DNA from 3 places in the Thauera sp. DNT-1 genome. Region 3 is predicted to be linked to each of the others. Evidence: predicted binding sites of a transcription regulator. Region 3 holds the regulator's gene; each other region holds the start of a gene.
What was found. Region 3 encodes FNR, which switches genes on or off when oxygen is low (the NO sensors DNR and NnrR bind a similar motif). Its sites were predicted from a motif close to TTGANCTAGNTCAA; they were not measured.

Region 1 (9,816 bases), 1.6 Mb from region 3:
GTACAAGGAAGACGAGAAGACCCTCACCGAGCTGCAGCAGAAGACGCACTCCTGGCTGCAGTCCCTGCTCGAGCTGCAGTCGGCCTCGGGCGAGGCCACCGAGTTCCTCGAGCACGTCAAGATCGACCTCTTCCCCGGCGAGGTCTACGTGTTCTCGCCCAAGGGCAAGATCTTCTCGATGCCCAAGGGCTCGACCCCGGTCGACTTCGCCTACGCGGTGCATACCGACGTCGGCAATCGCTGCGTTGCCTGCCGCATCAACGGCGACCTGATGCCGCTGCGCAGCGAGCTGCGCAATGGCGACCAGGTCGAGATCATCACCGCGGCCCACGCCAACCCCAACCCGGCCTGGCTGTCCTACGCGCGCACCGGCAAGGCGCGCGCGCAGATCCGCCACTTCATGAAGAACGCGCAGCAGGACGAGTCGGTCACGCTCGGCGAGCGCCTGCTCAACCAGGCGCTGCGCCCGCACGGGCTCACCCTCGGGCAGATCTCCAGCTTCGCCTGGGACCGCTTCCTGCGCGACCGCGGCGTGCGCCACAAGAAGGAGGTCTTCTCCGACCTCGGGCTCGGCAAGCGCCTGCCGGTCATCGTCGCGCGCCGCCTCGCCGAGGCGCAGGACCTCGAGTCCGGTCGCCCGGACGTGGTCAAGCCCAAGCCGGCGGGGGCGATCAGCATCCGCGGCTCGGAAGGTGTGGCGGTGCAGCTCGCGCGCTGCTGCCATCCCATCCCGGGGGACCCGATCATCGGCACCCTGCGCAAGGGCCAGGGCCTCGAAGTCCACACCCACGACTGCCCCAACGTGGCCAAGCTGCGCGGCGACCGCGGGCGCTGGGTGGATGTCGAGTGGGAGCACATGGTCGACGACCGCCTGTTCGACGTCGGCATCCGCGTGCTCAGCCACAACGCCTGCGGCGTGCTGGCGCGGGTGGCGAGTGCGATCGCCGAGGAGGACAGCAACATCCAGAGCGTCAGCATGGATGGCGGACAGGGCGAATACACCGCGCTCAACTTCACCGTGCAGGTGCACGACCGCATGCACCTGGCGCGCGTGATGCGCGGCGTGCGCAGGGTGCAGGAAGTGGTGCGCATCGGACGCGTCAAGGCCGACGGCCGCGTCGGCTGAGGACCCCGCCGTCCGCCGACGCTGCTAGAATGCGCGCCGACCGCGACGCCTCTGTGGCGCCGCACGTGAACCCACGGGGGACCCGACATGGCGATGTACGAATCCGATCACACCAAGTTCATGCGCGAGTGGATGGAGAAGCACCCGGAGCAGCGCGACGAGCAGAAAGAGGGCCGTGCCCTGTGGTGGGACAAGCCGCAGAGCGTCGAGGAGCAGAAGCGCGTCGCCGCCGCCCGCGTGCCGGTCAAGCCCTACTACTACGACATCAACAACTGATCCGGCATGACGCGCCGGGGGTGACGCGGCTGTGCTCGCGCCGCCGCCCGCTCCGGCCGCGGCGCCTCGTCCCTCCGTTGCAAGCTCGCCTCCGGCATCGCGTCAGGCCGACATGAGCCTGCCGAGTCGTCTCGCCTTCATCGATGTCGAGAGCACCGGCGCGCACCCGGTGCGCGACCGCATCACCGAGATCGCCATCCTGCGCGTCGAGGACGGCGAGGTCGTCGCGCGCTGGGAGAGTCTGGTCGCGCCCGGCCAGCCCATCCCGCCGCTGATCGAGGAGGTCACCGGCATCTCCGACGCCATGGTGGCCGAGGCGCCCGCCTTCGAGGTGTTGGCCGATACGGTCGCCGCGCTGCTCGAGGGCTGCGTCTTCGTCGCCCACAGCGCGCGCTTCGACTACGGCTTCATCCGCAACGCCTTCACCCGCATCGGTCGCGAGTTCGAGGCGCCGGTGCTGTGCACCGTCAAGCTGTCGCGCGCCCTCTACCCCGAACACCACCGCCATGGACTGGATGCGCTGATCGAGCGCCACGGCCTCGTCTGCGCCGCGCGCCACCGCGCGATGGGCGACGTCGAGGTGTTGTGGCAGTTCGTGCGCGGGCTGGAGGCCGGCTTCGCGCCCGAGGTGCTGGCGCGCGCAGCCGCACGCGCGATGAAGGCGCCGACGCAGCCGCCCGGCTTGCCCGAAGGCATGCTCGAGGCCCTGCCCGACGCCCCCGGGCTCTATCTTTTCCACGCCCAGCCCGAGCCACCGCCTGCGGGCGCGCGCGACCCGGCACTCTTCGTCGGGCGCGCGCAGAGTCTGCGCGCGCGGGTGCGCGAGCATTTCGGCGCGGGTGCGCGCAAGGGGCGCGACGCCGAGCTGGCGGCGCGGGTGAAGCGGGTGGAGTGGATCGAGACCGCCGGCGAGCTCGACACCTCGCTGCGCGAGAACGCCCTGCTGCGTGCGCTGGCACCGCCGTACAACCGTCCGCAGGAGCCCGCCGAGGCCGCCTTCGCGCTGCGCCTGCTGCCCAGGCGGCGGCGCGCGCCGATCTACGAGACGGTGGCGATCGCCGGCACCGACCCGGCGGACTGGCACGACCTCCATGGCGTGTTCCGCAACCGCCGCGAGGCGGACAACCTGCTGCGCGAGCTGGCGCTGTTGTACCGGCTGTGCCCGCGCCGGCTCGGCCTCGAGGGCGGCAGCGGCCCCTGCACCGCGCACGCCGCACGGCGCTGCGCGGGCGTGTGCGCGCGGCGCGAGACCCCCGAGGAGCACGACGCCCGCCTCGCCGGCGCGCTCGCCGGGGTGGGCGTCAAGCCCTGGCCGTGGGCGGGGCCGGTGGCGGTGGAAGAGGTGCGCGCGCACGGCCCGCACCGGCTGCAGGTGTTCGACCGCTGGTGCCACCTGGGCAGCGCGCAGGACGAGGCCGGCGCGCTCGCCCTCGCCGCGGCGCCGCGCGCCTTCGACGCCGACGTCTGGCGCATCCTCGCGCGCTGGCTGGCGGTGCCGGCCCATCTCGCGCAGGTGCGCGTGCTCGCCGCGCAGGCGGGCGAAGGGGAGCGGGGCGGTTAAGCGGCGCAGGCTGCCGCGGTGGTGCCGGCCACGAACGATGCGCCGGACGCGGCCTAGTGCGCCGCGCAGTCGCGCAGCTGCGACAGCTTGCTGAGCACCATGCCGCGGCGGCCGCGCGGCTGGATCATGCCGTCGCGGGTGAGCTGCGAGAGGATGCGCGACAGCGTTTCCGGGGTCAGGTTGAGCTGCGCGGCGATGGTCTGCTTGTCGATGTCGAGGCGGATCTCGCAGCGCTCGGCATCTTCCGGCGCGAGCCGGGTCAGGTAGTGGGCGACGCGCTGCGTGCCGCTGAGCTGGAACTGAACCTGCATGGTCGACATCAGATCGTAGCTGGCTTCCGCGAGCCGGTTGCTCATCGACACCGAAAAGGCGGTCGAGCTCACCATCGCGGTGCGCAGCGCGGCGGTCGGCACCAGCAGCAGCTCGCTCGTTCCGATCGCCTGGGCGTTGGCCACGTGTGGGCGGTTGATCAGCGCGGCCTCCTCGCCGAAGAAGCTGCCGGGCTCGGCGAGGCGGACGATCTTCTCGCCGCCCGAGGGCGAGAGGACGAAGCATTTGACTCTTCCGTCGAGCACCAGGTAGATACCGCGCGGACAGTCCTCCTGCTGCACGAGGAGTTCGCCGCGGACGGCGTGGATCGGCCGCGCGGCGGCGAGCACGCGCTCGCGGGCGCAAGGGTCGAGCATGTCGAAGGGAGCGAAGCGGGCGAGCAGGTCGCTGGCGTCGGGGGCGAGGGAGGGGGGCCTGCAGCTCATGCGGATCTCCTGCGGACGTCGGCGTGGTTTTCCAGTCGGTAGACTAGCCGCTGGTTTCCACCCTGCATGGCGTCGCGACCTGCAGCGGGGCGCGCGCGTGTTTTTGGCATACCTCCGAAGAGGTATCCGCGGATTTTGGCAAGTCACTGAAAAGTAGACGCAAAGGTCGAGGCTTGCAGGCGTTGCAGCCGAGGATCGAAGTGGAAGGGGTATGTCCACGTTGTTGTCCCGGATCGCGTCCGGATGGAGATTTCACATGTATCTGGCGGTCCCCCGCCTGCTCGTGAGGCGCTCGATCATGCTGCTGGTGTCGGTCGCCCTCGTGGCGATGACGCTGATCGGGCTGGCGGGCATGAGCGCATCCTTCGTCGTGGTGGATCGCAGCCGCGACAGCGTGCAGGCGATCGCCGTGGCCAGCACCCTGCGCGGCCATACCCAGCGGATCGCCAACCTGATCGCGATCGATGCGCTCAAGGGCCGCATCGGTGTGTCCGAGCGCACGCGCGCGGCGATGGCCGACATCGAGCGCGAGCTGCAGCAGGCCGCGCTGCGCCGCTTCGTGGACGAGGCCCCGGGAGAGCTCTTCGCGGCGACCTACCGCGGCGTGCAGGCGGGTTGGGAGCGCTCGGTGCGGCCGCGGATCGAGGCGCTCGCCGGGCCTGTGCCGCCGGATGCGCGCGAGGTCGAGACGCTGCTCGCCGGGGTCGACGACTTCGTCGGTCAGGTCGATAGCCTGGTCGCGGTGCTCGGCCAGGAGAACGAGCGCCGTATCGACGAGCTGCGCCGCATCCTCGCGCTCGCCGCGGCGGTGACGCTGGGGGTGGTGCTGGTGGTGATCGTCTTGCTGCAGCGGGCGCTGCTGCGCCCGCTCGGTGGCCTGCTCGACGCCGCACGCCGCATCGCCGGCGGTGATTTCGGCGTGCGCGTGCGCTACACCGGGGAGGACGAACTCGGCCAGGTCGGCAGCGCCTTCAACCTGATGGCCGACGAACTCGCCCGCCACTATCACCTGCTCGAGCTGCGCGTCACCGAGAAGACCGCCGAGCTGCAGCGCAGCAACCGTTCGCTCGAGCTGCTCTACCACGCCATCGCCCGGCTCTACCAGGCGCCGAGCGCGCCCGACGCCTACGAGGCGACCCTGCGCGACATCGACCGCGTCGCCGGGCTGGAGGGCTCCTTCGTCTGCATCGAGCCGCGCCCCGGCGCCCCCGCGGCGGTGATCGCCTCGTCCATGGGGCCCTGTCCGGATCGCGCCGAGCGCGGCGAGGACGCCTGCGCGGCCTGCCGGGCCGGCTCGGAGGGGCAGGCGCTGGCGCTGCTGTCGCCGACCCTGCTGCGCTTTCCGCTGCGCGACCGCGAGCACCATCACGGCATGCTGCGCCTGTCGCTGTCCGACGGCGCGCGCCTCGAGGACTGGCAGCGCCAGCTCGTCGAGGCGCTGTCGCGCCACATTGGCATGGCGCTCGGCGCGGCACGGCGCACCGAGCAGGAGCGCCTGCTCGCACTGCAGGAGGAGCGCTCGGTGATCGCGCGCGAGCTGCACGATTCGCTCGCGCAGGCGCTGTCCTACATGAAGATCCAGGTCAGCCTGTTGCAGCGCGCACTCGCCGATCCGGCGCGCACGGCGGAGGCGGAGCCGATCCTGGCCGACCTGCGCGAGGGCATCAGCGCCGCCTACCGTCAGCTGCGCGAGCTGCTGGTGTCCTTCCGCCTCGGCCTGTCGGCCGACCTCGCCACCCTGATGGAAGATGCGGCGCGCGAATACGGCACGCGCGGCGGTCTGGAGGTCGAGCTCGCCGTGGAGCTCGGCGCCTGCCAGCTCAGCCCGAACCAGGAGGTGCATGTGCTGCAGATCGTGCGCGAGGCCTTGTCGAACATGGTGCGCCACGCTTCGGCACGCCATGCCTGGGTGGCGCTGCGTGGCGGCGCGGATGGCGAGGTGCTGCTGGAGGTGCGCGACGACGGCTGCGGCATCGGCGCGCCGCCGGCGGATGCCCGCAACCACCACGGGCTGGCGATCATGCGCGAGCGCGCGCGCAGCATGGGCGGGGAAATCGACATCGGGCCGGCGCTGCCGAGCGGTACCCGGGTGTGCGTGCGCTTCCGATCCGCCAACGCGAGCATGGCGGCGATGGCGCAGGGTGATGCGAAGAAGGAAACGGAGACATGAACGAGAGCTGTCGCGTGCTGATCGTGGACGACCACCCGCTGTTCCGACGCGGACTGGTGCAGCTGCTGCGCACGATTCCAGCCTTCGTCCTCGTCGGCGAGGCCGCCAGTGGCGCAGAAGGGCTCGTGCTCGCGCGCGAGCTGCGCCCCGACCTGGTCCTGCTCGACCTCAACATGCGCGACGGCGACGGGCTCGACATGCTGCGCGGCCTGCGCGCGGCGCGCAGCGAGGCGCGCGTGGTGATGGTCACCGTGTCGGACTCCGGCGAGGATGTGGTGGCCGCCTTGCGCGGCGGCGCCGAGGGCTACCTGCTCAAGGACATGGAGCCCGAGGCCATGCTCGAGGCGCTGCAGGCCGTGGCCGCCGGGCGGGTGGTGATCCCCCCGCAGCTCAACCACCTCCTCGCCGCCGCGTTGCGCGGCGAGTCGCGGCCACAATCGGCGGGCGCCGCCGGGCTCACCGAGCAGGAGCTGCGCATCCTCGAGAAGATCGCCGCCGGGCTCCCCAACAAGCAGATCGGGCGCGAGCTCGACATCGCGGAGGGTACGGTGAAGGTCCACGTCAAGCACATCCTGCGCAAGCTCGAGCTGCGCTCGCGCGTCGAGGCCGCGGTGTGGGCGGTGGAGCATCTGCGGGCCTGAGCGGCGGGGAAGGGGGCGCGCGGCAAGCCCGGCTGTATTGAGATGAGTTCGCAGGTTGACTCAGGTCAATAATTGACTGCTGCTACTGGGCTGTAATGGCGGCTGCGCAATTTGCTGGATCGTCCTTGGCTTCCTCCGCATCTCCGCGCGCGGCGAGTTCCCGCCGGAACTTCCTCTTCGGACGCACGCGCGCAGTCGAGCCCGCACTCCGCCCGCCCTGGGCGCTGGAGGAGGACGACTTCGTCGCGCGTTGCACGCGCTGCGAGCGTTGTATCGAGGCCTGTCCCACCACCATCCTGGTGCGCATGGACGGCGGCTTCCCCGGGGTCGATTTCAGCCGCGGCGAATGCAGCTTCTGCGGCGATTGCGTCGCCGCCTGCGAACCTCGCGCGCTTTGGCGCGAGGACGCGTCCGCTGCGCCCTGGGATCGTGTCGCCGTGATCGGCGCAGCCTGCCTGGCGGCGCGCGGCGTCGAATGCCGCGTGTGCGGCGAGGCCTGCCCCGAGGGCGCCATCCGCTTCCGTCCCCGCCTCGGGGGCGTCGCCCATCCCGAACTCGACGCCGCCGCGTGCACCGCCTGCGGCGCCTGCATCGGCCCGTGCCCGACGCGTGCGATCGACACGCGCGTGCGCAATCCCCTCCCTACGGAGAGCGCAACATGAATATTGCAAGTCTGGTCGTGCGGGCCTTTCCCGCGGATTTCCCCGAGATCGTCGAGGGCCTGAAGAAGGTGCCCGGGGTCGAGTTGCACGGGCAGTCCGCCGAGAAGGGCAACATCGTCATCACCATCGAGGACGGCGCGGGCTGGTCGGTGACCGACTCGATCCTGGCGGTGAACCTGCTGCCCAAGGTGCAGGGGCTGACGATCGCCTACGAATACACCGATGAAGGTCTGGAATTGACGGAGGTCTGACATGAGCATGAATCGACGCGAATTCATCAAGAACAACGCGATCGCCGCGGCGGCCGCCACCGCCGGCATCGGGATCCCGGTCGTCGCCGAGGCGCAGCAGCCCGGCGCGGGCGGCACCAAGGTGCGCTGGGACAAGGCGGCCTGCCGCTTCTGCGGCACCGGCTGCTCGGTGCTGGTGGGCGTGCAGGACGGGCGCGTGGTCGCCACCCAGGGTGATCCGGACTCGCCGGTCAACCGCGGCCTGAACTGCATCAAGGGCTACTTCCTGTCCAAGATCATGTACGGCGAGGACCGCCTTACCAAGCCGCTGCTGCGCATGAAGAACGGCCAGTTCGACAAGAACGGCGAGTTCACGCCGATCTCGTGGGAGCAGGCCTTCGACATCATGGAGCAGAAGTGGAAGAAGGCGATCAAGGAGCACGGCCCCGACTCCGTCGCCATGTTCGGCTCGGGCCAGTGGACGGTGTGGGAGGGCTATGCCGCCTCGAAGCTGATGAAGGCCGGCTTCCGCACCAACAACCTCGATCCCAACGCGCGCCACTGCATGGCGTCGGCGGTGGCCGGCTTCATGCGCACCTTCGGCATCGACGAGCCGATGGGCTGTTACGACGACATCGAGAACGCCGACACCTTCGTGCTGTGGGGCTCGAACATGGCGGAGATGCACCCCATCCTGTGGAGCCGCATCACCGACCGCCGCCTGTCCAAGCAAGGCTGCCAGGTGCACGTGCTGTCGACCTTCGAGCATCGTTCCTACGAGCTCGCCGACAACCCGATGATCTTCGTGCCGCAGACCGACCTGGCGATCCTCAACTACATCTGCAACTACATCATCCAGAACGGCAAGGTGAACAAGGCCTTCGTCGAGCGCAACGTCAAGTTCAAGATCGGCGAGACCGACATCGGTTTCGGCCTGCGCCCGAACCATGTGCTGGAAGCCAAGGCCACGAGCAACGGCTACCCGGGTGCCGAGGGCAAGCCCAAGGGCGACACCGGCGCGGCCAAGGACATCAGCTTCGACGAGTTCGCCAGGTTCGTCTCGGAGTACACCGCCGAGAAGGTGTCGAAGCTTTCGGGCGTGCCGGAGGATCGCCTGGTCAAGATGGCCGAGCAGTATGCCGACCCGAACCGCAAGGTGGTGTCGTTCTGGACCATGGGCTTCAACCAGCACACCCGCGGCACCTGGGTGAACAACATGATCTACAACGTCCACCTGCTCGTGGGCAAGATCTCGGAGCCCGGCAACAGCCCGTTCTCGCTCACCGGTCAGCCCTCGGCCTGCGGCACCGCGCGCGAGGTCGGCACCTTCGCCCACCGCCTGCCGGCCGACATGGTGGTCACCAACCCGATGCACCGCGCGCTCACCGAGGAATTGTGGAAGCTGCCCGAGGGCACGATCCCGCCCAAGATCGGTCTGCATGCGGTGGCGCAGAGCCGCGCGCTCAAGGACGGCAAGCTCAAGTGCTACTGGACCACGACCACCAACAACATGCAGGCGGGCCCCAACGTCAATGACGAGATCTACCCGGGCTGGCGCAACCCGGAGGCCTTCGTGGTGGTGTCCGACGTCTATCCGACCGTCTCCGCGCTGTCGGCCGACCTGATCCTGCCGTGCGCGATGTGGGCCGAGAAGGAAGGCGCCTTCGGCAACGCCGAGCGCCGCACCCAGTTCTGGCGCCAGCAGGTGTCGGCGCCGGGCGAGGCCAAGTCCGACCTGTGGCAGTACATCCAGTTCGCCAAGCGCTTCAAGGTCGAGGAAGTGTGGCCGGAGGAGCTCGTCGCCAAGAAGCCCGAGTACCGCGGCAAGACCCTGTACGACGTGCTCTACGCCAACGGCCAGGTGAACAAGTTCCCGCTCGCCGACGTCGAGAAGGCCAACGGGCATGCGATTCCGGGCTACATGAACGACGAGTCGAAGGAGCTCGGCTTCTACCTGCAGAAGGGCTTGTTCGAGGAGTACGCCGCCTTCGGTCGCGGCCACGCCCACGACCTCGCCGACTTCGACGTCTACCACAAGGCGCGCGGCCTGCGCTGGCCGGTGGTGGACAACAAGGAGACCCTGTGGCGCTTCCGCGAGGGCTATGACCCGTACGTGAAGGCGGGCGAGGGCGTGAAGTTCTACGGCCACAAGGACAACAAGGCGGTCGTGTTCGCGCTGCCCTACCAGGATCCGCCCGAGATGCCCGACGCCGAGTTCGACATGTGGCTGTGTACCGGCCGCGTGCTGGAGCACTGGCACACCGGCTCGATGACCCGGCGCGTGCCCGAGCTGCACCGCTCGGTGCCCGAGGCACAGATCTTCATGCACCCCGAGGACGCGCAGAAGCGCGGCCTGCAGCGCGGAATGGCGGTCAAGGTGGTGTCGCGGCGCGGC
Region 2 (9,816 bases), 680 kb from region 3:
TCGCCGCGGTGCTGCTGGAGAAGATCTGGCCCGAAGGCCGCCGCCTCAAGCCACGCGAGGTGGTCGCAGAGTTCAGCAAGTACCTGCACGACGAGCTCGACCTGATGCGCGAGGCGGCCAACTGCTCGCAGCTGCGGCGCAACTTCACCGACTCCTCGCTGCTGATCGTGCCCGAGGTGTATTGGGACTGGTGCGGCAGCAAGGTCATGGTGATGGAGCGCATGCGCGGCGTGCCGATCTCGCAGACGCCGGCGCTGCTCGCCCAGGGCACCGATTTGAAAGCACTCTCCCGTGCCGGCGTGGAGATCTTCTTCACCCAGGTCTTCCGCGACGGCTTCTTCCACGCCGACATGCACCCGGGCAACATCTTCGTGCATCAGGACGGGCGCTACATCGCGCTCGACTTCGGCATCATGGGCACGCTCAACGAGGTGGACAAGAACTACCTCGCGACCAACTTCCTCGCCTTCTTCAAGCGCGACTACCGGCGCGTGGCGCTCGCCCACATCGAGGCCGGCTGGGTGCCGGCAAAGACGCGGGTGGACGAGTTCGAGGCGGCGATCCGCACCGTGTGCGAACCGATCTTCGACAAGCCCTTGAAGGACATCTCCTTCGGCAAGACCCTGCTGCGCCTGTTCCAGACCGCGCGCCGCTTCGAGATGGAGGTGCAGCCGCAGCTCGTGCTGCTGCAGAAGACCCTGCTCAACATCGAGGGTCTGGGCCGCCAGCTCGACCCCGAGCTCGATCTGTGGAAGACCGCCAAGCCCTTCCTCGAGCGCTGGATGGACGAGCGCATGGGCGTGCGCGCGCTGGTGCGCGGGGTCAAGGAAGAGGCGCCGGCCTGGGCCGGCACCCTGCCGCAGCTGCCGCGCCTGGTGCATCAGGCGCTCACCGAATCGGCCCGTCACCAGAGCGCCCAGCAGCAGCGCCTCGAAGAGCTCGCCGCCGGGCAACGCACCCAGGGCCGCCTGCTGCTCTTCATCGGCGCCGTCGCCATGGGCCTGCTCGGCCTGGAGCTCTACCGCCTGTTCGGCTGACGCGCGCCGCGGCATTGAACGCCGACGTTGCGCCCATGCAATAAAGCGCGAACGATCAAGCCCTTGGCGCGCGCATCCCGCCCCCCGCGGCGGCGTTCTGTTGGTACACTCGCGCCCTCTTTTTTCGCTCACCGCGCGCGGATGCGCCAACACGAAAGGCCCAACCATGCTGCTCTGGCTTGTCGTCGCCTACCTGGTCGTCTCCATCGGCATCGGCCTGTATGCCGCCACCCGGGTGCACAATGCGCGTGACTACATCACCGCAGGGCGCAACCTGCCGATGATCGTCGTGCTGGCGATGGTGTTCGCCACCTGGTTCGGCGCCGAGACCGTGCTCGGCATCTCCGCCACCTTCCTCGAGGAAGGCTTCCACGGCCTGATCTCCGACCCGCTCGGCGCCTCGGCCTGCCTGGTGCTGTTCGGCCTCGTCTTCGCCCGCCCGTTGTACCGCATGAACCTGCTCACGCTGGGCGATTTCTTCCGCGTGCGCTACAACCGCACGACCGAACTCGTGCTGTCGATCTGCATCGTGCTCTCCTACCTGGGCTGGGTGGCGGCGCAGGTCACCGCGCTCGGGCTGGTGTTCAACGTGCTCTCGGGCGACGCGGTCACGATGAACCAGGGCATGCTGATCGGCGCCGGCGTCGTCCTCGTCTATACCCTGTTCGGTGGCATGTGGTCGGTGGCGATGACCACCTTCGTGCAGATGATCGTGATCGTGATCGGCCTGGTCTGGGTGAGCTGGATCGCCGGCGACATGGCGGGCGGCTTCGACAACGTGATCGCCAAGGCCGCGGCCGAAGGCAAGTTCGAGTTCCTGCCCGCGCTGGACGCGGTCGAGATCGTCGCCTGGATCGCCGCGTTCGCCACCATGGCGCTCGGCTCTATCCCGCAGCAGGACGTGTTCCAGCGCGTGAATTCCTCCAGGAACGAGCGCGTCGCGATCTGGGGCACGACGCTCGGCGGGGTGAGCTACTTCTTCTTCGCCGCGGTGCCGCTCTTCCTCGCCTACACCGCCAACATCATCGATCCCGGCATGGTCGAGCGCCTGATGGAGCAGGACTCGCAGCTCATCCTGCCGACGCTGATCCTGCAGTACATGCCCTTCTACGCCCAGGTGATCTTCTTCGGCGCGCTGCTGTCGGTCATCATGTCGACCGCCTCCGGCACCCTGCTCGCCCCCTCGGTGACCTTCTCCGAGAACGTGCTGCGCGGCTTCTTCCCGGGCATGGGCGACCGCGCCTTCCTGCTCAGCACGCGCATCACCGTGGTGCTGTTCACAGCCTTCGTCACCTGGTACGCCACCAGCACCGAATCCTCGATCCACGAGATGGTCGAGAACGCCTACCGCGTCACCCTGGCCGGCGCCTTCGTGCCGCTCGCCGCCGGCCTGTTCTGGAAGCGCGCCAACAACCTCGGCGCCGCGCTGGCGATCATCCTCGGCCTGTCGACCTGGATCCTCTTCGAGCTCTTCGTCCCCGAAGGCGACATCGAGCCCCAGCTCTACGGCGTGGCGGCGAGCGCGCTCGGCATGCTGGCGGGTGGACTGATCGGCCGGCAGCCGCACCACCGCCCGCACATCGGCGGCCACCATGCGGCGGCGGGCACCCACCACACGCATCGCTGACCGTCCCGCGCCCGCCCGGGTGCGTGCAGCCCGCACCGGCGGCCGATGCGTTTGATGGTGATCAACGCGTCGGTCGCCGGTCTCGTTTATGGTTGCGGCGTTTTTTTCCTCTGGAAACCCCGCTCCATGTCCGTGTCTTCCCCGATCGAACTCGTCTGCCCCGCGGGCAGCCTCCCGGCCCTCAAGACGGCCATCGATCACGGCGCCGACTGCGTCTATCTCGGTTTCAAGGACGCCACCAACGCACGCAACTTTTCCGGGCTCAACTTCGATCCGGCGCAGGTGCGCGAGGGTGTCGCCTATGCGCACGCACGCAAGCGCAAGGTGCTGCTAGCGCTCAACACCTATCCCCAGACCGACAACTGGTCGTCCTGGACACAGGCGATCGACCGCGCCGCCGACTACGGCGTTGACGCGGTGATCCTCGCCGATCCCGGGCTCATGGCCTACGCCGCAAAGACCCACCCGCAGCTGCGCCTGCACCTGTCGGTGCAGGGCTCGGCGACCAGCTACGAGGCGATCAACTGGTACCGCGAACGCTTCGGCATCCAGCGCGCGGTGCTGCCGCGCGTGCTGTCGATGGCCCAGGTCGAGAGCGTGGTCGCCAACACCCAAGTCGAGATCGAGGTGTTCGGCTTCGGCGGCCTATGCGTGATGGTCGAGGGCCGCTGCGCACTGTCGGCCTACGCCACCGGCGAGTCGCCCAACTGCAACGGCGCCTGCTCGCCGGGCAAGCACGTGCGCTGGGAAGACACCCCGCGCGGCATGGAGACGCGCCTCAACGGCATCCTCATCGACCGCTTCTCCGAAGGCGAGCGTGCCGGCTATCCCACCCTGTGCAAGGGTCGCTTCGAGGTCAACGACGAGACCTACTACGCCCTCGAGGAGCCCACCAGCCTCAACACGCTCGAGTTGCTGCCCGAACTCGCGCGCATCGGCATCCGCGCGATCAAGATCGAGGGTCGCCAGCGCAGCCCGGCCTACGTCGCCCAGGTCACCAAGGTGTGGCGTGCCGCGCTCGACAAGTTGAACAGCGGCGGCGCCGCAGGTTTCAGCGTGCTGCCGGCGTGGATGGCCGAGCTCAACAAGGTCTCCGAAGGCCAGAGCCACACCCTCGGCGCCTACTACCGCCCGTGGAAGTGAGCCTCGCGCCGACCGCCCGCGCCGTCCCGACCCGATCCGATCGCCGCCGCGCGGAGCAGGCGCCCGCAGCGCGCCCGCCCGCGGCGTCGAGCCCCCCCATCCGAATGAGAACCGCCCGATGAAACTCGCCCTCGGCCCCCTGCTCTACTACTGGCCCCACCAGAGCGTGCTCGACTTCTACGCCGACCTGGCCGAAGCCCCGCTCGACAGCGTCTATCTCGGCGAGACGGTGTGCTCGCGCCGCCACGAACTGCGCCTGGACGACTGGCTGGAGGTCGGCAAGGTTCTCGCCGCCGCCGGCAAGGAGGTGGTGATCAGCTCGCAGGCCCTGATCGAATCCGAGTCCGACCTCAAGACCCTGCGCCGCATCGTCCGGCAGCACGACTTCCGCGTCGAGGCCAACGACATGGGCGCGGTGCGCCTGCTCGTCGAGGCCGGCGTGGACAACTGGATCGCCGGCCCCACGCTGAACATCTTCAACCCCACGACGCTGCAGCTCATGATCGACTCGGGCGCGACGCGCTGGGCGGTCGCCCCCGAGATGTCGGGCGCGGCGCTCGCCGAGGTGCGCGCCGCGCTCGCCAGGCCGATCGAGACCGAAGTCTTCGCCTACGGCCGCCTGCCACTGGCGCACTCGGCGCGCTGCTTCACCGCCCGCCACTTCAACCTGCAAAAGGACACCTGCGAGTTCCGCTGCCTGTCGATCATGGACGGGATCACGCTGCGCACCCGCGAGGGCGCGCCCTTCCTGACGCTCAACGGCGTGCAGACCCAGTCTGCACGGGTGCACAACCTGCTCGGCGACCTGCCCGCCGTGCGCGCCAGCGCCGAGGTGCTGCGCATCAGCCCGCAAGGGGCGCACACTCGCCAGATCGTCGAACTCTTCCGCGCCGCGCTCGACGAGCAGCGCGGTCCGGCGGACGCGCTCGCCGCCAGCCGCGAGTGGATGGTCGAGGAGCCCTGCAACGGCTTCTGGCACGGCCGCGCCGGCGTCGAACAGTACGTCGCCGCCTGACCCCTTTCCGACCTGCTGCAAACCCGGAGTCCGCACATGCCCGCACTGCCTGCCCTGCCCCGCCCGCCGCTGCCTTCGCACTTGCTGCCCGGCAGCCTGCGCCAGCGCATCGGCGAACGCCTCGCCACCCTGCGCATCCCCGACTTCACCGTGCCCGCCCCGGTGGCGAAGCTGGTGTCGCGCCTGCCCCAGCAGCCGCCGACCCACGTGCTCACGCTCGCGCTCAACCTCGCGCTCGACCGCATCCTGCCGCGCGACACCCTCGAACCGCTGAGCGGCCGCCACCTGCAGATGCGTGTGCTCGACGCCGGGCTGACGCTCGACTTCACCCTCGGCGAGCGCGGCTTCCGCCGTGCCACCCCGGCCGCGGGCGCCAGACCGGACCTGATCCTCTCCGCCACCACGCGCGACTTCATGGCGCTGGCACTGCGCGAGGAAGACCCCGACACCCTTTTCTTCAGCCGCCGCCTGCGCATGGAAGGCGACACCGATCTCGGCCTGCTGGTCAAGAACACGCTCGACGCGGTGGACTGGGACGCCCTCAAGGCGAAGCTGCTCGGCCGCCACGGCTGACCCCCTGCAGGAGCGGCGCAAGCCGCGAACCGGCCCCTCCGGCCACCGCCGCGCATCGACCGCAGCGCGTCCGTCCGCATCCGCGGTAAGCTCGCGGTCCGCTGCCCGACGTTTGCCGCCATGCCCTCCGAATTCGACCTGATCCGGCGCCACTTCACCCGCCCCGCGCGCCACACCGAGCTCGCCGTGGGCGACGACGCCGCCCTGCTCGCGCCGCGCCCCGGCATGCGGCTGGCGGTGTCCACCGACATGCTGGTGGCCGGCACCCACTTCTTCGCCGACACCGACCCGGAAGGGCTAGGCTGGAAGACGCTCGCGGTCAACGTCTCCGACCTCGCCGCCATGGGCGCCGAGCCGCGCTGGGCCTTCCTCGCGCTCGCGCTGCCGCAGGCGGACGAGGCCTGGATCGCTGCGTTCGCGCGCGGCTTCTTCGCCTGCGCCGACGCCTTCGCGATCGACCTCGCCGGCGGCGACACCACGCGCGGACCGCTGACGCTTTCAGTGACCATCGTCGGCGAGGTCCCGGCCGGCGCCGCGATCACCCGTGGCGGAGCGCGCGCGGGCGACGACTTGTGGATCTCGGGCCAGCCCGGCCGCGCCGCGCTCGGGCTCGCGGCGCTGCGCGGCGAAACCGGCCTGGACGCCATCCACCACGCCGAATTCGTCGACGCCCTGCAACGGCCGCAGCCGCGCGTAGCGCTCGGGCTCGCGCTGCGCAGCCTGGCGAGCGCGATGCTGGACGTCTCCGACGGCCTGCTCGGCGATCTGCGACACCTCCTCGAATGCTCGGGCACGGGTGCCATCGTCGAGGTCGCGGCGCTGCCGCTCGCCGCGCTCGCCGCCAGCGGCGCCGATCCCGCGCTGTGCCGGCGCTGCCTGATCGCGGGCGGAGACGACTACGAGCTGCTGTTCGCGGCCGCGCCCCGACACCGTGCCGAGATCGATGCCTTGTCGGCCCGACTCGACCTCCCCCTGCATCGCATCGGCGAATTCACCCCCGGACGCGAGCGCCTGCTGCTGCGCGAGGCCGACGGCGGCCTGGCGGCCCCGGCCGCATGCGGCTACGATCACTTCGCCTGAGGCCCGATCCGGCCCACCTCTCGAAACGACCATGCGCCCCACCGCCCGCCTGCTGATGAGCCACCCCGCCCACTTCATCTCGCTGGGCTTCGGCGCCGGGCTGTCGCCGTGGGCGCCGGGCACGGTCGGCACCCTGCTCGGGTGGGCGATCTACCCACTGATCCGCACCCCGGTGTCGGAGTTCGTCTTCCTCGCACTGCTCGCCAGCTTCTTCCTCGCCGGCGTGCTCGCCGCCGAGCGCACCGGGCAAGCGCTGGGGGTGCCAGACCACGGCGGCATCGTCTGGGACGAGATGGTGGCGATCTGGCTGGTGCTGCTGTTCACCCCCGCCGGGCTGCTGTGGCAGGCGATCGCGGTCGCACTGTTCCGCTTCTTCGACATCGTCAAACCGCCTCCGGTGCGCTGGGCCGACCGCAGCTTCAAGGGCGGCTTCGGGGTCATGTTCGACGACCTCGTCGCCGCCGGCTACACCCTGCTGGCGCTCGCGGTGCTGGTCCACCTGCTGGGGAGCTGAGACCATGACCGATCACGAACTCGACGCCCTCGCGCGCAGGGTGGGCGAAGCCCTCGCCAACCGCAGGCTGTGGCTGGCCACCGCGGAGTCCTGCACCGGCGGCTGGATCGCCGAGGCCGTCACCGCGATCGCCGGCAGCTCGGGCTGGTTCGACCGCGGCTTCGTGACCTACTCGAACGACGCCAAGGCCGAAATGCTCGGCGTGCGCGCCGCGACGCTGGAGACGCACGGCGCGGTCAGCGAAGCCACCGTGGGCGAAATGGCCGCTGGCGCGCTCGACCACAGCCGCGCCGACCTCGCGGTGGCCGTGTCCGGGGTCGCGGGACCGGGTGGAGGCAGCCCCGCCAAGCCGGTCGGCACGGTCTGCCTCGCTTGGGCACGGCGCGACCGCCCCACCGGGGTCGTCACCGTCCATCTCGACGGCGACCGCGCCGCGGTGCGCCGGCAGACGGTGATCCTCGCCCTGCAAGGCGTACTCGAACGCTGCGTCTGAGGGGCGCAGGGCGCACGGGGCCGGGAAATCCGAACCGCCACCCTCGCCACTTCGCCGGACGCAGCCCCGCGCCGGAAATCCCCATGACATGTTTGCTGTAATTGCATACAGGCTCTACACTTACGGCATCAGGCCTGCACCCCGCATGTCTGCAATCTTTGTGCCATAATCAGGCAATCAAACAGGACGCACTTCCATGGACGAAAACAAGGCCAAAGCCCTCTCCGCGGCGCTGTCGCAGATCGAAAAGCAGTTCGGCAAGGGTTCGATCATGCGCATGGGCGACGGCAGCATCGAGCGCGACATCCAGACCGTCTCCACCGGCTCGCTCGGACTCGACATCGCGCTCGGGCTCGGCGGTCTGCCGCGCGGTCGGGTGGTCGAAATCTACGGCCCCGAATCCTCCGGCAAGACCACGCTCACCCTGCAGGTCATCGCCGAGATGCAGAAGCTCGGCGGCACCGCGGCCTTCATCGACGCCGAGCACGCGCTCGACGTGGGCTACGCGGAAAAACTCGGCGTCGACATCGAGGATCTGCTGATCTCGCAGCCCGACACCGGCGAACAGGCGCTCGAGATCGCCGACATGCTGGTGCGCTCGGGCGGCGTGGACATCGTGGTCATCGACTCGGTCGCCGCGCTCACGCCCAAGGCCGAGATCGAGGGCGAGATGGGCGACCAGCTCCCCGGCCTGCAGGCCCGCCTGATGTCGCAGGCACTGCGCAAGCTCACCGCCAACATCAAGCGCACCAACACCCTGGTGATCTTCATCAACCAGATCCGCATGAAGATCGGCGTGATGTTCGGCAGCCCGGAGACCACCACCGGCGGCAACGCGCTCAAGTTCTACGCCTCGGTGCGCATGGACATCCGCCGCACCGGCACGATCAAGAAGGGTGACGAGGTGGTCGGCTCCGAGACCCGCGTCAAGGTGGTCAAGAACAAGGTCTCGCCACCGTTCAAGGAAGCCCACTTCGACATCCTTTACGGCGAGGGCATCTCGCGCGAAGGCGAGATCATCGACCTCGGCGTCGAGCACAAGATCGTTGACAAGTCGGGCGCCTGGTACGCCTACAAGGGCGACAAGATCGGCCAGGGCAAGGACAACTCGCGCGAGTTCCTGCGCGCCAACCCGGTGCTGGCCCGCGAGATCGAGAACAAGGTGCGGGTCGCGGTCGGCCTGCCCGAGCTGCCGCCCGCCGCCGCGTCCGCCCCGGCGCCGGCCGAGGCCTGACCCCGTCGACGCCGACATGGGCGAGCCGAGCCTGCGCGAACGTGCGCTCCGCCATCTCGCCCGGCGCGACCACTCGCGCGCCGAACTTGCGCGCAAGCTCGCACCCCATGGCGAGCCGGCCGAGATCGAAGCGGTGCTCGAGCGCATGCGCGAGCTCGGCCTGCAGTCCGACGAGCGCTACGCCGAGGCCTTCGTGCGCGGCAAGGCGGCGCGCTTCGGCACCGCACGATTGCGCAACGAGCTCGTGCGGCGAGGCATCGACCGTGACCGGATCGACGAGGCGCTCGCCGACGAGTGCGTAGAATCCGAGATCGAGCGGGCGCGCGCGGTGCTGCGCGGCCGCTTCGCCACCCCACCCGCCGACGCACGCGAATGGGCGCGCCAGGCGCGCTTCCTGCAAACCCGGGGCTTCGCCCCCGAGCTGATCCGCAAGCTGCTGAAAGAGCCCTACGATGAGTCTGCTTAAGGTCGCCGGCCTGCAAAAGCGCTACAAGGCGCGCACCGTGGTGCATGACGTCGGCTTCGAGGTCGGCTCGGGCGAGGTCGTCGGCCTGCTCGGTCCCAACGGCGCCGGCAAGACCACCTGCTTCTACATGATTGTGGGTCTGGTGCGCGCCGACGGCGGCCAGATCGCCCTCGACGGCACCGACCTCACCCACCTGCCGATCCACGCCCGCGCGCGCTTGGGCCTGTCCTACCTGCCGCAGGAGATGAGCGTGTTCCGCAAGCTCAGCGTGGCCGAGAATATCCGCGCCGTGCTCGAACTCCAGGGGCTCGAACGCCGCCAGATCGAGGAGCGGCTCGAGGAACTGCTGATGGAACTGGGCATCCATCACCTGCGCGACAACACCGCGATCTCGCTCTCGGGCGGGGAGCGCCGGCGCTGCGAGATCGCCCGCGCGCTCGCCACCGACCCGCGCCTGATCCTGCTCGACGAGCCCTTCGCCGGAGTCGATCCGATCGCGGTCATCGACATCCAGAAGATCATCCGCTTCCTCAAGGAGCGCGGTATCGGCGTGCTGATCACCGACCACAACGTGCGCGAGACCTTGGGCATCTGCGACCGCGCCTACATCATCAGCGAAGGTCGCGTGCTGGCG
Region 3 (9,816 bases):
GCTGCTCTGCTTCCTGGGTATCTGTGCCTGGGCGTACAGCAAGCAGGCGAAGGCCGGTTTCGACGAGGCGGCGCGTCTGCCCCTGAGCGACGACGACCTACCGGCCCCGCGCGGCCGGCAAGACCAAGAGGGAAAAACAAATGGCTGACTTCATCAGCGGTTTCTGGAACATGTATGTGATGGTCCTCGTGGCCCTCTCCATCCTGTTCTGTGTGTTCGTGCTGGCGTCGAACATGACCAAGCGCGAGAAAGGGCCGGTGCAATTGCATGGCCATGTGTGGGATGAAACGCTTGCGGAGTACAACAACCCCCTGCCGCGGTGGTGGATGTACCTGTTCTGGATCACCATCGTGTTCGCGGTGGTTTACCTGGCGATCTATCCCGGCTTTGGCCGCAGCAACCAGAGCCGCGGTCAGTGGGCGCAGTACGATGCGGAGATGCAGGCCGCCCAGGAGCGTTTCGGTCCCGTGTTCGCCAAGTATCGCGAGATGGACGTGATGGCGGTCGCCGCCGATCCCGAAGCCAACGCGATGGGCAAGCGCCTGTTCCTGACCTACTGCCAGCAGTGCCACGGCGCGGCGGCGCAGGGTGCGAAGAGCTTCCCCAACCTGACCGACAGCGAGTGGCTGTGGGGCGGTGCGCCGGAAAACATCAAGGAGACCATCACGAACGGGCGTAACGGCGTGATGCCTCCGTTCGGTCCCGCGCTCGGCGCCGACGGTGTCAAGGATGTCGCCAACTACGTGCGTTCGATGAACGGCCTCGCCCACGACTCCGTGCGCGCGCAGCGCGGCAAGGAAGCCTTCGAGTCCAACTGCGTGGCTTGCCACGGTGCGGATGCCAAGGGCAACCCGATGCTCGGCGCGCCGAACCTGACCGACAACCGCTGGCTGTACGGTTCGTCCGAGGCGGTGATCATCGAGACCGTCACCAACGGCCGCAACAACAAGATGCCCGCCTTCGGTGCCTTCCTCGGCGAGGACAAGGTGCACCTGCTCGCCGCCTACGTGCTGAGCCTGAGCAAGAAGTAAGCGTCACCCGCAGTAGCTGCAGCAGCATCGCATCCCCGGGAGGAAGGGGCCCTCCCGGGGTTCTCGATAACAACAAGAACAAGAATTCATCGGTAACAAGGCCATGAACAGCGCATCCCCCGAGCCGCAGAAGGCGGCAAGACCCTCCAACCCCGAGTCCTCCCAGGACATGCTCTACGCGGCACGCAAGAAGCTCTACGTGCGCTCCGTCACCGGCCTGTTCGCCAACTGGCGGTGGGCGTTGGTGTGGATCACCCAGATCTTGTTCTACGGTCTGCCCTGGCTGAGCTGGAACGACCGCCAGGCCGTGCTTTTCCATCTGACCGAACGCAAGTTCTACATCTTCGGCTGGGTCTTCTGGCCGCAGGACGTGTTCTTTCTCGCGATCCTGTTGATCATCTCGGCCTACGCCCTGTTCTTCTTCACCGCGATCGCGGGCCGCCTGTGGTGCGGATATGCCTGCCCGCAGACGGTGTATACCGAGATCTTCATGTGGATCGAGGAGAAGATCGAGGGCGACCATACCCGCCGCCAGAAGCTCGACCGCGCGCCGATGAGCTCCGGCAAGGCGCTGCGCCGCGCCGTCAAGTTCCTCGTCTGGGGCATCGTCGCACTGTGGACCGGCTTCACCTTCGTGGCCTATTTCTCCCCGCTCGACGAATTGCTGGCCTCCTTCAACGGCCTCACCTTCGGGCCCTGGGAAACGTTCTGGATCCTGTTCTACGCCGGCTTCACCTACCTCTTCGCCGGCGTGCTGCGCGAGCAGGTGTGCAAGTACATGTGCCCGTACGCGCGCTTCCAGGCGGTGATGTTCGACCCCGACACCCTGGTGATCACCTACGACGAGGCACGTGGCGAGCCGCGCGGAACGCGCAAGAAGGGCATCGATCCGCGCTCCGTGTCCAAGGGCGACTGCATCGACTGCGGCATCTGCGTGCAGGTTTGCCCGACCGGGATCGACATCCGCGATGGCCTGCAGTACGAATGCATCGGCTGTGCCGCCTGCATCGACGCCTGCGACCAGGTCATGGACAAGATGAACTACCCGCGCGGTCTGATCCGCTACTCGACCGAGAACGCGATGAAGCGCAATTGGGGCTCCAAGGAGATCCTCGCGCACGTGTTCCGGCCGCGCACGCTGATCTACGGCACCATCCTGGCCGCGATCTGCGCTGCCTTCGTGTGGGGCCTGGCTGCGCGCGAACCGCTGCGCGTCGACGTGCTGCGCGACCGCTCCTCGCTCGGACAGGAGATCGAGGGTGGCCTGATCGAGAACGTTTACCAGCTTCAGGTCATGAACATGACCGAGTCGCCGCGTGCGTTCAGCATCGGCGTCTCCGGCCTGAACGGAATCCGCATCAAGGGTCCGCAGCGGGTCGAGGTCGCGCCGGCCGGCGTGCAGTCGGTCACCGTTCAGGTGCACGTCCCCTACGACGAAGGCAAGCCGGGGGCCAACACGATTTTCTTCGACGTCGCTGCGGAGGATGATCCCGCCTTGACGCTCAAGGAAGAGTCCACTTTCCTGGTACCGCGCTGACATGCGAAGCAAGAAGCCCGAAGCCCCGGTCGAGCCCTGGTACCGCCAGGGCTGGCCCTGGTTCCTCATCGCCCTGCCCGCGACCGCGGTGGTCGCCGGCATCGCCACCCTGGTGATCGCCGCGAAGACCTTCGACGGCATGGTGGTCGACGACTACTACAAGGAAGGCCAGGCGATCGTGCAGACCCTCGGCCGCGTCGAGCACGCCCGCGAGCTTGGCTTGCGCGCCGCCTTGCGCATCCGCAGCGACTCGATCCACGTGGAGCTGACGGCTACCGCGCCGGGCAGCCTGCCCGACAGCATCCGCCTGACCGTCGCCCACCCCACGCGGAGTGGCCTCGACCAGGAGCTGCTCGTCCGCGGGCGCTCCGGTGTGTATGAGGCCACGCTCGTACCGCTGAGCACCGGTCGCTGGTTGTTCGTGATACAAGACGAGGCCCGAAGCTGGAGAATGGACGGGTCCGCTTACCTCCCTGCAGAGATGGAGATCCGGATGGATCCGAATGTCTGAGTTTCTTGCAAAGGGAGAAGCACCATGGCCTGGGAATTGTTGTTCAAGAGCGATATCGGTCTGCTGAGCCTCTTCACCATCGTCTTCATTCTGGTGATGGCCGTCTACCTTTACCGCTTCGCCCGCCGCCATATGGCGGAGGACGAGCAGAAGGCCCGTAGCGCCCGCTCATGAGCGATCCGCACCGCGGATGAAAACGGCCCGCACGAGCGGGCCGCATGCTTTGGGGGGCCGCGCGCGGGGCCGATGCCGGTGTCAGCGGTAGACCAGAACCGGCGTCTTGCTGTGGGTCAGCACCTTTTGCGTCTCGGAGCCGAGCAGCAGGCCTGCGATGCCGCGACGGCCGTGCGAGGCCATGAAGATGAGGTCGCAGCCATGGCGGTCGGCGGCGTCGATGATCGCCTCGTAGGGCACCTCATTGACCGCGGTGTCGCTGTCGCAGGCCACGCCCGCCGCTTCCGCCGCACCGCGCGCCTTTGAAAGGATCGCCTCGGCTTCGGATGCAGCCGATTTCGCGAACTGCTCGGGCGTGGTCGGATCGATCAGCGCGCCCTCGCCGTAGATCGGCATCGGGAAGTCCGGCTGCGAATAGAAGAAGGTGATGCGCGCGCCGGTCTCCTTCGCGAAGGAGACGGCACGGGCGACCGTGCTGTCCGAGAGTGCCGAGCCGTCGGTCGGTACCAGGATGTGCTTGAACATGACGTACGCTCCCTGTGGTGTGTCGTGCTTCGATTATAGCGAGCGGATGGGGTCCGCCATGATTGATCATGATCAAGCCGTCGAGCGATCACGAAGGGCACAGTGGGAACCCCTGAAAGATCGGCGAGGCCAGCGATGATGCTCACCTTCCTTGGCGCTGCGGGCGAGGTCACCGGCTCCTGCCTGCGGGTCGATCACGAGCGCGGTGCATTTCTGGTGGATTGCGGCCTTTTCCAGGGCGGGCGCGAAGCCGACCGCAAGAACCGCGACGCCCTCGATTTCGAGCTGCGCGACATCGATTTCGTGCTCCTCACCCACGCCCATCTCGATCACTCCGGCCTGCTGCCGCGCCTCGTGGCACTGGGATATCGAGGGCGCATCTTCGCCACCACGGCCACTGTCGATCTGCTCGGCGTGATGTTGATGGATTCCGCCCATATCCAGGAGAAGGAGGCCGAGTGGGCGCTGCGCGACACGCGCTCGCGCAAGATGGCACGCCGGGCGGAGGTGGCCCCGCTCTACACCGTGGAGCAGGCGCGTACCAGTCTGGGCCGTTTCGTCCCCACCGACTACGACGACTGGATCGAGCCCGGCCCGGGCGTGCGCTGCCGCTTCCGTGACGCCGGGCACATCCTCGGTTCGGCGATCCTCGAGATCGACGTCGGCGAGCGCGGCCACACCCGCCGGCTGGTCGCCTCGGGCGACATTGGCCAGCCGATGCGCCCGGTGCTGCGGGACCCGGTGCGGATCGCCCGGGCCGACTACCTGTGCGTCGAGTCGACCTACGGCAACCGCGCCCACCGCTCCTTCGCCGCCACCTGCGACGAGCTCGCGCTCGCCTTGCGGCGCACGCTCGAGGTCGATGGCGGCAACGTGATCATCCCGGCGTTCGCGGTCGGGCGTACCCAGGAAGTGCTGTTCGTGCTCGCCGACCTGGTGCGCGCCGGACGCATCGCCCGGCTCGACGTCGTGGTCGACTCGCCGATGGCCTCTGCGGTCACCGCGCTCACCGTGCGCCACACCGCCCTCTGGGACGATGAGACGCGTGCGCTCTACGCCTGGGCCGAGGCCAACTCGGGACGCTTCCGTGTGCGGTTCGTGCAGGACGTCGAGGAATCGAAGGCGCTCAATGCGGTGCCGGGCGGGCTGGTCGTGATCTCGGCAAGCGGCATGTGCGATGCCGGTCGGATCAAGCACCACCTGCGCCACAACCTCGGCCGGCGCGAGTGCGCAGTGGTCATCGCAGGCTTCCAGGCTGCCGGCACGCTCGGCCGCCGGCTGGTCGACGGTGCGCACCAGGTCACCCTGTTCGGCGAACGTATCCCGGTGCGTGCGCGCATCCATACCATCGGCGGGCTCTCCGCCCACGCCGACCAGCCCGCACTCCTCGACTGGCTGCGCGGCTTCGGCGAGGCGCCGCGGCGCACCTTCGTGGCGCACGGCGAGCCGGCCGCCTCCGCCGCCTTCGTCGAGGCGGTCGAGCGCGAACTGGGCTGGAGCAGGGTCGAGGCGGCGCGGCCCGGCGTGCCGGTCGTGCTCGAGTGAGCGTCCGCGCGCAAGCGGACCGGGAGGGCGGCGAGGGCCGCTCAGGCGTTGTAGCGCGACAGCCGTACCGGATCGTGCAGACTCACGCGCTTGCCCTGCACGGTGATCAGGCCGGCGTCGCTGAGGTCGTGGAAGATGCGCGACAGGGTCTCGGGCGTCAGGTTGAGGCGCGAGGCGATCACCTGCTTGCTCGTCGGCAGCGCGATCTCGCAGGGTGCGTCGTTGTCGGCCACCTGCAGCAGGTAGCCGATCACGCGCTGGGTGCTCGAGCGCAAGGAGTAGGTCTCCACGTCCTGGATCAGCCCGTGCAGGCGGATCGCCATGCCGGCGAGCAGCTTGCGCGCGAAGGTGGAGTCCTGGTCGATGAGTTCGCTCACCACCGCCTGGCCGACGTGCACCAGCACGGTCTCGCTCAGGGCCTCGGCGAAGACCGGGTAGGGGTGGTTCATGAACATCACGGCCTCGCCGAAGCTCTGCATCGGGCCGATGATCTCGACCACCTTCTCGGTGCCTTGCGAGGACGAGAAGGCGAGCTTGACCTGGCCGGAGACCACGAAGTAAAAGCCGTGCGGCAGGTCGCCGCGCTGGAACAGCACTTCGCCGCGGGCGACCTGGCGCTCGCGGGTGTAGCGCGCGACCAGCTGGATGTCCGCCTCCGACAGTTCGCTGAACAGCGGGATGCGGCGCAGCAGGGAGGGGATGTCGAGCGGGGTCGTGTTGGGCATCTGGAACTCTCCGTCTGGGGACGCAATTTCAATTCGGCCGGTTGTCGAGCGGCGCCCTGACCGGCTTTCGTTAGGATCGTGGATGTACTACCTGATCAAGAACCTGCATGTGACCTGCGTCGTGCTGAGCGCCGCCGGCTTCCTGCTGCGCGGCATCTGGATGCTCACCGGCAACGCCCTGCTGCAGCACCGCCTGACGCGGCTCCTGCCGCACCTCGTCGACAGCACGCTGCTCCTGTCTGCGATCACGCTGGCGGTAATGATCGGGCAATACCCCTTCAGCGCCGGCTGGGTCACGGCGAAGGTGATCGGCCTGCTCGCCTACATCCTGCTCGGCACGTTGGCGCTCAAGCGCGGACGTACCCGTGGCGTGCGGCTCGCCGCCTTCGCCGGCGCGATCCTGGTCTATGCGTGGATCGTGTCGGTGGCGCTGAGCAAGAACGTCGCCGGCTACCTCGCCTGAGCCGTCGAGCCCCGGGTCGTCCCGGCCACGGCGTGCTCAGCGCGCGCCGTGCTGGTGCTGGATCAGGCGCTTGAGGCCGGCGAGGTCGAGCAGGTGTACGTGCTTCTGCTGCACCGCGATCAGCCCGTCCTCCTGGAAGCGCGAGAAGGCGCGCGACACCGTCTCGAGCTTGAGTCCGAGGTAGGAGCCGATCTCCTCGCGCGTCATGCGCAGGTTGAACTCGCTCGGCGAGAAACCGCGCGCCGTGAAGCGCTGCGACATGTTCAGCAGGAAGGCGGCCAGGCGCTCTTCGGCGCGCATCGAGCCGAGCAGCATCATCACGCCGTGATCGCGCACGATCTCGCGGCTCATGACCTTGTGGAACTGAAGTTGCAAGCCCTCGATCTCATGCGACATCTGCTCGAGCTTGTCGTAGGCGATCACGCACACCTCGCTGTCCTCGAGCGCCACCGCGTTGCAGCTGTGGGCCTCGGTGCTGATGCCGTCGAGACCGAGGATCTCGCCGGTCATCTGGAAGCCGGTCACCTGTTCGCGACCGTCCTCGAGCAGCACGTCGGTCTTGAACGAGCCCGCGCGGATCGCGTAGATCGCCTCGAAAGAGTCACCGGCGCGGTAGAGATTGTGCTGGCGCTTGACCTTGCGGCGCGCGCCCACCAGTTCGTCGAGCCGGCTCAGCTCACGATCGGACATTCCGAAGGGGAGGCACAACTCGACGAGGTTGCACTGCGAACAGGCCGATTTGAGCCCATCCACGGTAATTGGCACGCTAGCCCTCATCTGCACGATAATCCTGCTTTCCTGACATTAGAGACGCCTGCGCTGGAGTGGCGGGATTGCTAATCACACCCGTTGACCCAAGTCAACCAACATTACGGAGGCTTCTGCCATTGTTCGGCAGACAGCCCGCCAGCAAGATCATGAAAAGCCAGACCGACCTCATCTTCGACCCGCAACTGATCCGCAAATTCGACATCAACGGGCCGCGCTACACGTCCTATCCCACGGCGGACCGCTTCGTCGAAGCCTTCAATGCAGAGGCGCTGCGGGCCTGGCTGGCCAAGCGGGCGGTGGGCGGCGTAAGCAAACCGCTCTCATTATACTTCCACATCCCCTTCTGCAACACGATCTGCTACTACTGCGCCTGCAACAAGATCATTACCAAGGATCATGGGCGCTCGGCCAAGTACCTGAAATATCTCGCGAAAGAAATCGAGATGCAGGCCGCTTGCCTGGAGGGGAGCCGCCAGGTCACCCAGCTCCACCTCGGCGGGGGCACGCCGACCTTTTTGTCGCACGACGAGATGCGCGAGCTCATGGCGGCGGTGCGCGAGCACTTCACGCTGGTGCCCAACGGCGAATACTCGATCGAGGTCGACCCGCGCAAGGTCGATTTCGACACCGTGAAGCTGCTCGCCGAGCTCGGCTTCAACCGCATGAGCGTGGGCGTGCAGGATTTCGCCGAGGACGTGCAGCAGGCGGTCAATCGTATCCAGAGCTTCGACGAGACCAAGCTGGTCATCGACGCCGCGCGCGCCAACGGCTTCAAATCGGTGAGCATGGACCTGATCTACGGCCTGCCCCGGCAGAACCCGACCAGCTTCGACCGCACGCTCGACCAGGTGCTGGAGATCTCGCCCGACCGCATCTCGCTGTACAGCTACGCTCACCTGCCGGGCCTGTTCAAGCCGCAGCGCCGCATCAACAGCGGCGACATGCCCACGGCCGACACCAAGCTCGCGCTACTGCAGCTCGGCATCCGCCGGCTCACCGAGGCGGGCTACGTGTATATCGGCATGGACCACTTCGCCAAGCCCGACGACGAGCTCACCATCGCCCAGCGCCAGGGCCGCCTGCACCGCAACTTCCAGGGCTATTCCACCCACGCCGAATGCGACCTGCTCGCCTTCGGGGTGTCGGCGATCGGCAAGATCGGTCCGGTGTACGCGCAGAACGTGAAGACGCTCGACGAGTACTACGACGCGCTCGACCGCGACGAGCTGCCGGTGCTGCGCGGCATCGAGCTCACCGCCGACGACCTGCTGCGGCGCGCGATCATCCAGGCGCTGATGTGCCACTTCGAGCTCTCGATGCAGTCGATCGAGATCGCCTACCTGGTCAACTTCCGCGAGTACTTCGCCGAGGAACTCGCCGATCTGCAGGAAATGGAGAAGGCCGGGCTGGTCAAGATCGACGGCGACTGGATCAGCGTGCAGCCCGGCGGCCGCCTGCTGGTGCGCGGCATCGCGATGGTGTTCGACCGCTACCTGCGCGCCGACCGCGAGCGCCAGCGCTACTCGCGGGTGATCTGAACGCCGCACGGATTGCGCACCGCAGCGTAGAATGAGGGCCTCGCATTTCCCGCGGGGCCCTTTTCTTCTTCATGCCCGAAACCGGTTATCTCGCCGTCTTCCTGATCGGCCTGCTCGGCGGCACCCACTGCGTGTCGATGTGCGGCGGCATCGTCGGCGCGCTCAGCATGCAGGTGCATGTGCCCGGCAGCCGGCCGCAGTGGCCGCTGCACCTGGCCTACAACCTCGGGCGCATCGGCACCTACACCTTGCTCGGTGCCTGTGTCGGCCTGCTCGGCTCGGTCGGCCTGCTCTACGAGGGCATGCTGCCGGTGCAGATGACGCTGTACGTGCTCGCCAACCTGATGCTGGTGGCGCTCGGGCTCTACCTCACCGGCTTCACCCGCCTGCTCGCGCCCATCGAGCGCGTCGGTCACCTGCTGTGGCGGCGCATCCAGCCCGCCACCCGGCGCTTCCTGCCGGCGCGCTCGGTCGGGCAGGCGCTGCCGCTCGGCATGCTGTGGGGCTTCATCCCCTGCGGGCTCACCTATTCCATCCTCGCCACTGCGCTCGTCACCGGATCGGGTGCACGCGGCGCCGGCCTGATGCTGGCCTTCGGGCTGGGCACGCTGCCCAACCTGCTGCTGGCAGGCATGCTCTTCAAACGCTTCCGCGACATCACCCGCCACCCGAGGGTGCGCCTGGCCTCCGGGCTCCTCGTGCTCGGCTTCGGCCTGTTCGGGCTGTACCACGCCCCCTCGCTCGGTGGCGACCTGTGGCGCGGCGTGGTGTGCGTGACCTGAGGGTGCGACGGCACGCCCCTTTCAACCCATCGGGAGTCCTGGATAAATGAACGAAACGACGATCAAGGTCGAAGGCATGAGCTGCGGCGGCTGCGTGAAGAACGTCACCGGCGTGCTGAAGGCGCTGCCCGGCGTGGAGGACGTGCGGGTGTCGCTGGAAGGCGCATCCGCCACCGTGCGCCACGATCCGGCCAAGGTGTCGATCGACGCGTTG

Region 1: the regulator FNR is predicted to act here: its motif matches at 6,585-6,598, upstream of napF (ferredoxin-type protein NapF).
Region 2: the regulator FNR is predicted to act here: its motif matches at 2,716-2,729, upstream of ubiU (ubiquinone anaerobic biosynthesis protein UbiU).

The regions. Positions count from the first base shown of each region.
Region 1 covers NZ_AP043752.1:2,501,419-2,511,234, reverse strand. The annotation lists gene ACZ5PP_RS11605 (RelA/SpoT family protein) at 1-1,126, shown strand, start outside; gene ACZ5PP_RS11600 (DUF3460 family protein) at 1,214-1,402, shown strand; gene ACZ5PP_RS11595 (exonuclease domain-containing protein) at 1,515-2,963, shown strand; gene ACZ5PP_RS11590 (Crp/Fnr family transcriptional regulator) at 3,017-3,718, opposite strand; gene ACZ5PP_RS11585 (histidine kinase) at 3,975-5,888, shown strand; gene narL (two-component system response regulator NarL) at 5,885-6,529, shown strand; gene napF (ferredoxin-type protein NapF) at 6,655-7,191, shown strand; gene ACZ5PP_RS11570 (chaperone NapD) at 7,188-7,442, shown strand; gene napA (nitrate reductase catalytic subunit NapA) at 7,444-9,816, shown strand, end outside.
Region 2 covers NZ_AP043752.1:3,383,548-3,393,363, reverse strand. The annotation lists gene ubiB (ubiquinone biosynthesis regulatory protein kinase UbiB) at 1-1,037, shown strand, start outside; gene ACZ5PP_RS15665 (high affinity choline transporter 1) at 1,204-2,664, shown strand; gene ubiU (ubiquinone anaerobic biosynthesis protein UbiU) at 2,791-3,807, shown strand; gene ACZ5PP_RS15655 (U32 family peptidase) at 3,926-4,822, shown strand; gene ubiT (ubiquinone anaerobic biosynthesis accessory factor UbiT) at 4,859-5,395, shown strand; gene thiL (thiamine-phosphate kinase) at 5,516-6,475, shown strand; gene ACZ5PP_RS15640 (phosphatidylglycerophosphatase A family protein) at 6,507-6,989, shown strand; gene pncC (nicotinamide-nucleotide amidase) at 6,994-7,482, shown strand; gene recA (recombinase RecA) at 7,679-8,716, shown strand; gene recX (recombination regulator RecX) at 8,733-9,182, shown strand; gene lptB (LPS export ABC transporter ATP-binding protein) at 9,169-9,816, shown strand, end outside.
Region 3 covers NZ_AP043752.1:4,061,976-4,071,791, forward strand. The annotation lists gene ACZ5PP_RS18750 (CcoQ/FixQ family Cbb3-type cytochrome c oxidase assembly chaperone) at 1-148, shown strand, start outside; gene ccoP (cytochrome-c oxidase, cbb3-type subunit III) at 141-1,031, shown strand; gene ccoG (cytochrome c oxidase accessory protein CcoG) at 1,135-2,568, shown strand; gene ACZ5PP_RS18765 (FixH family protein) at 2,570-3,079, shown strand; gene ACZ5PP_RS18770 (DUF3149 domain-containing protein) at 3,104-3,253, shown strand; gene ACZ5PP_RS18775 (universal stress protein) at 3,335-3,778, opposite strand; gene ACZ5PP_RS18780 (MBL fold metallo-hydrolase RNA specificity domain-containing protein) at 3,914-5,323, shown strand; gene ACZ5PP_RS18785 (Crp/Fnr family transcriptional regulator) at 5,365-6,048, opposite strand; gene ACZ5PP_RS18790 (SirB2 family protein) at 6,131-6,511, shown strand; gene fnr (fumarate/nitrate reduction transcriptional regulator Fnr) at 6,548-7,288, opposite strand; gene hemN (oxygen-independent coproporphyrinogen III oxidase) at 7,429-8,820, shown strand; gene ACZ5PP_RS18805 (sulfite exporter TauE/SafE family protein) at 8,892-9,602, shown strand; gene ACZ5PP_RS18810 (heavy-metal-associated domain-containing protein) at 9,649-9,816, shown strand, end outside.